Regions from separate parts of the Terribacillus aidingensis genome, predicted to be linked through region 1. Evidence: predicted binding sites of a transcription regulator. Region 1 holds the regulator's gene; the other holds the start of a gene.
The links. The regulator Rex, encoded in region 1, represses fermentation and respiration genes when NADH is low (regulators of the CRP and FNR family bind a similar motif). The targets are predictions, from matches to a motif close to TTGTGAAATATTTCACAA.

Region 1 (5,781 bases):
CCAAAATCAGCAGCCCAGGAGGCACTACCCAGCGCGGCCCTTTTTTATCTAAAAGCTTTCCGCCCAATGACATCATGGCCCCGCTGAATAATGCTGCCGGTAAGAATAGGAGCCCTGTCTGGATCTCACTAAGTCCGTAGACATTCTGAATCAATAATGGCAGCAGGAATATCCCAGAAAATAGTCCAATGGACGCTGTCGCTGTTACAAGTATCGAAACTGTATAGCTTGGATTACGGAACAGTGAGAGCTCCAATAACGGCTGCTCTTTCCGCCGCTCATAAAAAACAAAAATTGCAATAGCTAGTATCCCTGCTGCTATCAGCGCAAGGTTAGATGCTGATACAAGCACTTCCAGTGTCTGTCCGCGGCCCAGTGCGTACAGAACCAAACCGATACCAATCGTAACGAATACAAAACCGCCCTTGTCGAAGCGGCGCTTCGGATCAGCGGCTGTGGATTTCAAGTAACGACTAGCCATCAGTAAACCGAGAAGGCCGAACGGCAAATTAAAAGCAAATAGGAACGGCCATGGTAAGTAAGCAATCAGCACACCGCCAATCGTCGGGCCGATTGCTGGAGCTACCATTGCCGCTACGCCATATACACCGACTGCAAGTCCGCGCTCCTGCTTCGGGAAGGCCTGGAATATGAGTGCCATTGATATCGGCATCATCAATCCACCGCCGATTCCTTGAATAAAACGCGCCGTGATGACAAATGGCAGACTGCCGGAGAAAATACCAAAGATGGACCCTGCGAGGAATACAACAAGACCTAATAAGTAAATACTTTTTTTCCCGAACCGATCCCCAAGGTAGCCGGTAACAGGCATCGTCATACCCATTGCAACCATGAAAATCGTCAGTATCCAGCCGACACTGACAGCATTGGCATCGAATGTAGAAATCAATGTTGGCAGCGCCGGATTCAGCATACTATTGTTCAAAATAACAGTGAAAGTCCCAAAAAGGACAGCTACAACGACCAACCACTTGGATTCTAGTTTACTCACATGCATACTCCCAACTGTTTTTGCGTTTCACTCCAGTTGGTAACGCTTCCTATTTTACGACCAACACTGGGCAATTCGCTCTTTTGATCACTTCTGTACTTACACTTCCAACTACAAGCTTCTGAAAGCCATTTAAACCTCTTGTTCCTATTACAACCAAGTCAAACGCACCATTGTTTGCCTTATTGGCAATTGTTCTACCCGCATCTCCACGTTCGATGGTACGGGTATAGGGAATATTCGCATTCTGCAGTACCGCTTCATTTGACTGGATACGAAGTTCTCCGTCCCGGTTCCTATCATCCGGCTTTACCTGCTGCAGAACAATCTCGCTATTTTTTATATCTTGTATGACATGGGTAACTTCCAGCTGTACAGGCTTTGTGCTGGCCTGACAGATTTTGATTACTTCTTCTGTCGCTCTCATTGAGTGCTCTGAACCGTCGACAGCCAATAGGATTTTCTCATACATACTAGCGCCTCCTACAACTATGATAGTAGCCTTTTCCCTTAAAACAGCGCTAACAAACGAGGAGTCGCTATTACTTCGATACCCGAAACTTATCTGTATGATATTTACAATATCATTAAAATTCCTTTTATAGAAGTGTGAGATGATAAAGAAAAGACTTTAGGGGGATTTTGCTTGCTTGCCAATACCATCCGTTTCCTTATCATTTTTCTCTTGCTTACCGGAGTCACTGTCTGGATATTTGCTGCTTTCAAACCTTTTAAGCAGGATGCACTTATTGAAGATACTATAAGACAAATCGAAGTGTATGTTCCAGAAGCCACTAATTCATCTGTGACGGTTACAGATAAGGAGCGGGTCGATTATATACTGAAATGCATCAATACATGCAAACGCGATGAAATGCGTCCTGAAGCTTCCTATTCAGCCTTTGATGCCACAGTGATTCTATATGGGGAAGAAGACGATTATGAAATCGGCATTTGGCAGGGAGGCAGTACGGTCAGTTTTGTGTATGATGGCACTATAATCGATAGTGTGTTTGAACCTTTTCCATTGTAATACAAAAAAAGCCGTCCTTTTTATATAGGCGGCTTTTCTTGCGGTATTGACAACTTCATGTTCGCTGCAGAAACGATTTTCTAATCTATAACCTGCATTCGTTCATTAAACTTCGTTGGATAAGACAAGAAGCCTAGCAGGGTACTTGTCACAATGGCTGTTGTAAGCAGCAGGAAGAGAATCAGGAGCTGGAACATAACTGCCTGGAGCGGATCTGCTCCGGCAATGATTTGACCGCTCATCATACCTGGCAGCTGAACTAGCCCAATCGTTTTTTGGCTTTCTATCGTGGGAATAGTACTTGCCTTAATGGATGCCAGCAGGGAGCGTTGAATTGCTTGCTTCGGTGTGCCGCCCAATGAAAGGATAAGCTCTGTTTCCTCTCTTCTGGACGCCACTTCTGAAGTGAAGCGATTCAAAAACAAAATACCTAGCACCATAGAATTCCCTATAACCATTCCGCTTAATGGGATGATATATTGTGCAGTTGGAGGAGTAATCTGAAGTCCTAAAAGAATCCCTTGTGTCAGTACTTCGATTACAATGAATGTAAGCACCAGTTTCCATGTAATGCCTCTGATAGATGCTCCTTTTTTTCTTGCATTTTGTACTGCTGCACCGATCATGAGCGCCACCATCAGGAAAATATAAAGGATATTACCGGAATCGAAGATAAACTGCAGCACATAGCCAACTGCAAACAGCTGGATAATGGAACGGACTGTTGCAATGACCGTATCTTTTTCGAGTCCCAGTTGTAATGTCTTAGATAAGAAAAGTGGAATAAGGACAAATAACAGAGTGAGTAACAAAGCAAGTGCATTCATTTTTCCTCCTCCATGACAAAGTGCTTAACGGCATCATTCTCTGGATGGTCAAGTATGGCAATCGGTCCTGCTTCGGCAATCGTGCCATTTATCATGACCCAGACTTCATCTGCAACCGTTTTTGCTTGTTCCAAGTTATGCGTGATCCAGATGATCGTCGTTCCATTCTCTCTATTGACCCGCTTCATCAGATTCTCAATATCCTGCCTAGAAACTCGATCCAAGGAAGAGGTGATTTCATCCAGCAGTAAAATCCCCGGCTCATTCAGCAGTGTTCTAGCAATAGAGACCTTCTGCTTCTGCCCGCCTGATAAATCCCTGCTATTCTGATTCAAGATATCAGGTTCCAAGCCTACCAACTGTATCATCCGCTCTGCCTCATCATCAGACAGCTCCTTTTCAGAGAGCTGTAATGGCAATGCCAGATTATCACGAACGCTTCCTTCAAGCATGATTGCTTGTTGGAGAACAATACCGACATGACGACGTAAGCTCACAGGATCAAACGTTACGATTTCCTTCCCATCAATCAGGATATTTCCGCCTGAGGGTGACAGTAATCCATTGCATAATCGAAAAAGTGTCGTTTTCCCTGCGCCTGATGGGCCGATTATTGCTGTAATCTTCCCCTTTGTGAACGCACCTGTAATATCATGGATGATATGGTTTTTCTCCGTTTCATACGTCACATTCTCTAATGTGATGGCTTCTTGATGCTCCATGCTTACACTTCCCTTCAGCTTACATTTCTTGTGTCTCTGCCTGATCTTGATTTAGCCGTGAATAATACGATAAAAACATGAATTGATTCCAGTTTGACTTTCTAAAGAAAAAGCACCTCTGTATGAGAGGTGCTTGAATTAATAATGCTTCAAAAAATAAACTAATGACTGCAATTCAATAGCCAAATCGATATGGTGAACACGAATATTGCTCGGTACCGCAATACGCGCTGGCGTAAAGTTCAGGATTCCAGCAATACCGCATTCGACAAGACGATCGGTGATTGCTTGTGCAGCATGCGCTGGCACCGTCAGGATCGCTGCACTAACATTGCTGATATATTGTTCCAGATCGTCGATATGGTATACAGGGACACCACCGATATTATGATCAACTTTTCCTGGATCCGTATCGAAAGCCATTTCTATTTTTGTATTGTTATTCTTCGTAAAGTTATAATTCAGGAAAGCTGTTCCAAGATTACCGACCCCGATGAGCGCCACTCTTGTGATCTCATCTTGATCTAGTGTTTTCCGGAAGAAGTTCAGCAAGTACTCTACATTATAACCATAGCCTTTTTTACCAAGTGCTCCGAAATAGGAAAAGTCCCGGCGGATTGTAGCTGAGTCTACTTTAACCGATTCACTGAGTTCTTTTGAAGAGACTCTTGTCTTCCCCTGCAGATGCAGACTGTTCAGAAATCGATAATAAAGCGGCAACCGCTTTGCCGTAGCTTTTGGTATTTTATTTTGGTCCATATACATGCTCATTTATCCTCCTAAAGCCTGCAGCTTCCAGAAGGGAACTTCGTGCAGCCATGCAGCTGATCAAAAAGGCCTATCGGACTAGAACGCTTTCGTTCTGTTACCTTCTGTCGTATATGATCAGCACCTATTCCTAAAGAATGGAATAATGGATGCAGACAGGTTCCTTTCTCGCATCTGTAAGGAGTTGCAGATGCTGCCTGCGGCTTCGTCCTTGAATTGTTACATATGATACTTTCACAAAGTACGATTATAGTTAACAACTTATTCTAACAGATTTGAGAAGGAAAGTCTTGTACAGATTCACAAAGACGTACCTTGTCTCCATTTTAACAAATTCATTTCTGATGTCCATCAGCATGAATGCGAAAAGCGCTGGAATTCGGTGCTTGCTACTGTTTTGTCACATAGGATACACTGATAGTATGAGGTGAACAGAATGATTTTATTGCAAGCTAACAATATAACGAAACTATTTGGCGCAGACGTCATTTTATCTAATATAAAACTGGAAGTGCAAACACAGGACCGATTAGCCATTGTCGGACGAAACGGTGCAGGAAAATCGACCTTGCTGAAGATCCTTGCAGGGGAATTAAGCTATGACGAAGGAAATGTATTCTTAGCAAAGGATGCCACTCTTGGGTATTTGGAGCAGCATACCGGCTTGGAATCTGAAAAAAGCATCCTGGAAGAAATGAAAACTGTTTTCGCAGATCTTATACAGCAAGAGGAAGAGCTGCGCCGTCTGGAAGAAAGGATGGGAGATCCTGAACTTATTTCAGACGATACTGCCTACCAGCAGCTTCTAACCAATTATGATACAAAACAGCAGGCCTTCCGCTTGAACGGAGGCTATCAATATGAAGCAGATATCCGTTCTGTACTGAACGGTTTGAGATTCGGAGATAAGGACTTGTCCACACCGATAGGTTCATTAAGCGGCGGTCAAAAGACGCGACTTGCATTAGGTAAGCTTCTCCTCCAGAAACCAGACGTGTTAATACTGGATGAGCCGACTAACCACTTGGACATTTCTACCTTGGACTGGCTGGAAGGATATTTGAGCAGCTACCAGGGTGCTGTCGTAGTTGTATCGCACGACCGTTACTTTCTCGACAAAACCGTCAATACCGTCATTGAGATAGCTCATAATCACTCTGTTCGTTATAAAGGAAATTACAGTAATTATCTTGAACAGAAAGCTGCCAATTTCGAGCGGGAGCTGAAGCAATACGAGAAGCAGCAGTCCGAAATTAAAAAGATGGAAGAATTCGTCCAAAAGAACATCGCACGTGCCACAACGACAAAGCGCGCGCAAAGCAGACGCAAACAGCTGGAAAAGATGGAGAGAATCGATCGGCCGCTTCATGATGCATCTTCTGCGAAACTCACATTTGATATTGATCGGCGGAGCGG
Region 2 (5,781 bases), 260 kb from region 1:
CCAGTTCGGGATCTGAGAACACAGCAACGCGTGCTGCTTCCAGGAGATTTGCTTGTATCAAAGTCGTTTCATCAGATGGATCTCCTTGTACAAAAGCAACTTGTTCATGATCGAATGGATGCTCTTTCCTATCATCAACAACGACAATAAAGGCATTTTCTTCACTTGCCAGCACTTCCTCAATTGATCTCTTCACCTTTTTTGACCAACCGATATAGATATAATGCCCCTTCCTTTTGATCATCAATTTCCCCTCCCTTTGCATGCGATTATAAGCTGAGGCACCGTCTACAATCTTTCCGATCAATACACCAATTACGCCGATTCCGAATAAGAACAAAAAGATTCCAAGCAGTCTTCCGCGTACCGTCTCTGGATAAAAATCTCCATATCCGACTGTGGTTACAGTTGTCATCGTCCACCAGAATCCATCGAACAAAGATGGGAAATTATCTTTTTCGATTACATGAATACCGACGGTTCCTATCAGCACGACAAGGACAGACGCTAAAGCTATTGCCAGAAAATTGAACCCAGTGATGCTCTTCCATAAACGAATGAAAATTAGCATAGTCTCTCCTCCTAGACTTCCATTATAACTGGAAAAATAAGAAAAATGACCGATATCTTACATTTCGTAACATACAAAAAAGCACCTCCGATGGGGAGGTGCTTTCGATATGTTTATGTTTAGTAAGCTAGGCTGAATAGTCCTTTTACGTGAGTCAAGTAGCGGATGTTACTTGCTTCTTTCATCATTGTAGCAGGAAGACCTTTCAATGGTGTTTGGTTCGCACCGATGAATGCTACAGCGTCCCTGCGGCCAAGGCTCGCAAGTGTACCGGAGTTGATCGGGCTGAAGTTTTCCATTGTTTTGCCTTCAAGGTAAGCGAATAGGTTATATCCTACTAGCTCGCCCATTTGCCAAGCGATCTGTGCTGTTGGAGGCCAAGGACGACCGTCTTCACCGAAGTATACAGCACTGTCACCGACAACGAATACATCTTGGTGGCTCTTAGACTGAAGGAAATTGTTCACAGTCGCACGACCGCGATCTGTTTCCAATCCAGATTCAGCTACCATTGGAAGCGCTTGTACGCCGCCTGTCCATACAAATGTATTTGTTTCGATTTTCTGACCGTCTTTTAATTCTACGACATTGCCTACTACGTTCGTTACAGGCAAGCCAAGCAAGAATTCTACGCCGCGTTTTTCCAAGCTGGATTGCGCACGGTCAATTAGATGCTGTGGAAGCATCGGAAGGATCTTCGGACCAGCTTCAACAAGCTGAAGCTTGATTTCTTTTGGATCCACACCGTGAGGCAAGCAGAAAGAAGCTAGCTTGTCCGCGATTTCGCCGACTAGCTCAACACCAGTCAAACCACCGCCACCGATAAGGATAGTCGCGTCTGCAGGATTCTTAGATGCTGCATATGCTTTAATTTTATCTTGGATTTGGTTGTAAACTTTGTTTGCATCATCTGCTGATTTCAAAACAAGGCTGTTTTCTTCCAATCCAGGGATACCAAAGTAAGCAGTCTTACTTCCAAGACCTACTACTAAAGCATCGTAAGAAAGTGTATTTCCGCCAGCAAGAACTACTTCCTTCTTGTCGACATTAAAGCTATCTACTGTTGCTACTTTGAAGTCTACATCCAAACCTTTCAAAAGCTTCTCAACTGGCATTGCCACTGCTTGCTCGGAAATGCTGCCCGCTGCAAGACGGTGAAGCTCAGTGATGATTTGGTGTGTAGGTGTTTTATTGATAAGCGTTACATTTGCTTGCGCTTTGCTGTAATACTTACGTACGGTTTGAGCGGCTAAGACTCCGCCGTAACCGGCGCCTAAAATAACGATATTCTTTGCCATACTTAATCCTCCGTCCTTACCTTATAAGCTCTTATTTTTGTTTTTGTCTTTCTTTTTCGTTCGCTACTTCAAGATAGCTCTGAACAAAACGGAACATCTTCTGCGCTTGTGGATCCTTCATCAGACGAAGCAGACCAAAAAGGCCGATTGTTTCGTTGCTTGTTTCTGCACGGTCTTTAGCTTCAATCGCAGTTTGGGCAACTGTTTTCACAGAATCTGTCACTGGATGAAGTACTTCTGTAATTGCATTAACTGTATCGGATTTCAACACATCATCTGTTGCTACAGCTTGTGCGAAGTCGTAAGAAGCAGTCAAAGCGTTCACAAGTTCATTGATTTTTGGAAGCTGTTCAATCAAAGAAGTCAATGATTCTTGCACTTCAGGTTTTAGCAATTGCGCAGCTAGGTCCTGTTGGCTCTGGCTAACACTTTCGTTTGTTTCTGACATAACGTATTCTCCTTTGCTATGGTAATGCATTATATTTATACGTAAACATTATACTTTGTTGTGAATTTGTTCACAACTGTACGTTCACAAATTGCTCAAAATATCCACCTACAACTTTACTCCTACTTGGAGATCTTGTCAAAAGTTATTTCACACACGTTAATGATTTTTTTCATTTCCTATTATATATTCGAAAAAAAGACATAATAAAAGCCCTTTCACTCTTCTGCTAACGTAGCTTTCCCCTGTTCCGGAAAAATATTAAAATTATTATGCATTCTTCCCGAAGCTCATGCTCTCATACCGGCCTCGAATGATACTATACACCCCGAACAAAATGAACCCAACAGATACAATTGCAAGGAGCCAGCGTCCGTATGGCTGCTGCGAAACTTCTGCCAGCGCCCCATCCAGTCCTTTCGCTTCATCTGGATCAGACTGAATAGCTGTAAGGACGAAGAAGAATCCAACTATGCCGAAAACAATGCCTCTGCTTATCAAACCGATGCGGCCTGCTTGGCGGGCAGCACGTTTTTCGTGCTTATTCATTTCAGCTGTCTTGAATCGATTCATAAAGCTTCCAGACACACCACTGAAAAATTCATAGATGCCGTATCCGATGATAATAAGTCCGACTGCTGCAACCAGCCACTGTCCGAAGGGATATGTAAGAAGCTTTGCTGTCAGGGATTGCTCGCTCCCTCCGCCGCTTCCTTGATTCGTGGCAGCAAAACGAAGCGCATTAAATGCAATACTGGCATATATGACCGTGCTGACGCCATAGCCTATGCGAATAATGATCCCTTTTGTACGGTTTCCGTTTCCTTCTTTGTTCGGGTCCTTGATGGCTAGTATCGCATCCCAGCATACATACCCGATTAATCCTATTCCGATCAGCCATAACAAAACATTTCCAAAGGGCATACCCGCCAGTTTTTGCAGCATACCACCTGTGTCAGTCGTATCTCCTCCCACATGAAGCGCGGCTAAGAGTGCAAGAACACCGATGAGGGCATAGACTATCCCCTGAGACATATAACCGATTCGACCAAACCTCCGAATCCATGGCTTTGTTTCTTCCTTTGTCTCCTTTGCTTTTTGTTTAGCTTCTTGTTTATCGGCCATAGTCGTCTTCCTCTCCTGTTTTAAAAGCTATACCCATGCCGTGTAAAAGAGAAACCGGTAAAAATAGGATAGGCAAGCTACCCTTGCACAGGCGCCTACATACGATGAAGAAGAAGCAAGAAGGGAGAATGATGATGTATTACGAAAATGATGATAAAAAAGAGCAGCAACGACAAATTCAATTTCCAGGCGGCCCTGGTTTTGGCGGTCCCGGCGGCCCTGGCTCAGGCGGACCTGGATTCGGTGGTCCTGGGTTCGGCGGTGGGCAAGGCGGCTTTCCATTCGGTCCTCCAGGAACTGGAGGGCAAGGCGGTCAGCAAGGGCAGTTCGGACCTCCTGGACCTCCTCCATCTCAAATTCCGCAGCTGCAGTCAGTAGGTGCCGGAGGACCTTCTGCATTTGCTGTAGATCCAGGCGGTATCCGTTTCTGTCTATTCCGTTACACTTATTTGGAGCTTGAGAACGGACAGCGCTTCTGGTACTACCCAGTATTTGTCGGCCGTACTTCGATTGCCGGCTTCCGCTGGCGTCCGCAGCAGTTCCGTTGGCAGTACTTTGGCATTGACCTCAGACGAGTTGCAGCATTTAGCTGCTATTAAGCGAAAAAACAGGCCTTCCTGCGAGAAGGCCTGTTTCTTATTTATTGAGTACACCCATAAGCTCAGGCAGCCATAGACTCAGTGCCGGAATATAAGCTACTGCAAGGAAAGCAACGAACACAGGAATGTAGAACAGCAGTAATGGTTTTGTCATTTGTTCCACAGTAACATTGCCAACCTTGGATCCAATAAAGAGTACCGTTCCCACCGGTGGTGTAATTGTACCGATAGCAAGTCCCATCGACATAATTGTCCCAAAATGGACTGGATCCACACCGAATTCCAGAGCAACAGGCAGCAGGATGGGTGTGAAAATCAGCAATGCAGGAGCGATATCCATAAAAGTGCCGACAAGCAATAGAATCAGAACAATAATCAGCATCAGCACGGCTGCATTACCACTGAAATCAAGTATCCCAGATGAAAGCATCTGCGGCAGCTTGGAGTATGATAGAATCCAAGACATAGCCCCTGAGGCTCCAATTAACAGAAGGATGACGCCGGAGAACATGACTGTATCACGAAGAATCACCGGGATATCCTTCCATTTCAGACTGCGATAGATCATGCTAAGCACCAGAGCGTACAGGATTGCTACAGCCGCTCCCTCTGTAGCCGTAAAGACCCCAAAAGAAATTCCTCCGATGACGACCACAATCAGCATCAAACTCGGGATAGCATCCAGGATAACTTTGGCAGCCTGAGAGAAGCGGATTGGTTCAGATACCGTATATCCCTGTCTTTTTGCAACTATGTAAGCCGTTACCATAATCAGAACAGACATCAAAATACCAGGCAAATAACCCGCAATGAACAGTGCGCCAATCGACGTACCACCACTTAGAACAGAGTATAAAATTGGCGTACCGCTTGGCGGAATGATCAAACCAGCCGGTGCAGAAGCTACGTTGACTGCTGCAGAATAAGATGGATCATAGCCTTCTTTCTTCTGCATAGGTGCCATGATTTTCCCCATCGTTGCAGCTGATGCAATAGCAGAACCAGATAAGGCTCCGAAAAGAGTGTTTCCGATGACGTTTGTGTGAGCCAAGGAACCTGGAAGGCGCCCCGCCAAAAGTTTGGCCAAATTGATCAAACGCAAAGCGATTCCGCCCGTATTCATGATACTTCCAGCCAATGTAAAGAAGACAAGGGATAACAAGACAAAGCTATCGATACCAGCGACAAACTGCTGTGAAACGACCATTAAAATCTCATCAAATGGCAGCAGCATGGCTCCAGCTGCCAACGACGACAAGCCAATGCTGATTGCAATCGGAACACCGAAGAAAATCAAGAGAAAAAACAACCCGAATAAGACGATACCTGCAAGAACGACACTCGTCATGCTGCGTCCCTCCCTCTAGCGGCTTCCTTGCGTGCCATTAATCGATTCGTGACTATATAGTAAACACTCAGCAAGCCAGACAGCGGCAGTGCAGCATATACGTAGCCCATCGGGAGACCAAGGACTGGTGAAGTCTGTGTCATCGAGGCAAGCATCAGCTGTGTCCCGCCGATAATAAAGACAACTACCATAAACACCAGCACCGTCACTTCTATGATCAACTCGGCAGCTTTTTTGTCCTTTGCATGTTTCCATTTGGACATTAGGAACGTCAGCGCGATATGTTCTTTCACTCCGAAAGCATAACTGGCTCCAAGCAACCCGACCCAGATGAAGGAAAACCGAAGCACCTCTTCTGTGAACACGCTCGGATTTTGCAGGACAAATCGAGT

Region 2: the regulator Rex is predicted to act here: its motif matches at 2,376-2,393, upstream of ABXS78_RS01155 (DUF1641 domain-containing protein).

What each region holds. Positions count from the first base shown of each region.
Region 1 covers NZ_CP159996.1:454,061-459,841, reverse strand. Annotated here, with positions in the region: gene ABXS78_RS02575 (MDR family MFS transporter) at 1-1,015, opposite strand, end outside; gene ABXS78_RS02570 (universal stress protein) at 1,065-1,487, opposite strand; gene ABXS78_RS02565 (hypothetical protein) at 1,662-2,048, shown strand; gene fetB (iron export ABC transporter permease subunit FetB) at 2,129-2,875, opposite strand; gene ABXS78_RS02555 (phosphate ABC transporter ATP-binding protein) at 2,872-3,597, opposite strand; gene ABXS78_RS02550 (redox-sensing transcriptional repressor Rex) at 3,736-4,362, opposite strand; gene ABXS78_RS02545 (ABC-F family ATP-binding cassette domain-containing protein) at 4,802-5,781, shown strand, end outside.
Region 2 covers NZ_CP159996.1:196,728-202,508, reverse strand. Annotated here, with positions in the region: gene ABXS78_RS01165 (ion channel) at 1-571, opposite strand, end outside; gene ABXS78_RS01160 (NAD(P)/FAD-dependent oxidoreductase) at 691-1,869, opposite strand; gene ABXS78_RS01155 (DUF1641 domain-containing protein) at 1,901-2,317, opposite strand; gene ABXS78_RS01150 (DUF1206 domain-containing protein) at 2,588-3,442, opposite strand; gene ABXS78_RS01145 (hypothetical protein) at 3,547-4,041, shown strand; gene ABXS78_RS01140 (TRAP transporter large permease) at 4,079-5,389, opposite strand; gene ABXS78_RS01135 (TRAP transporter small permease) at 5,386-5,781, opposite strand, start outside.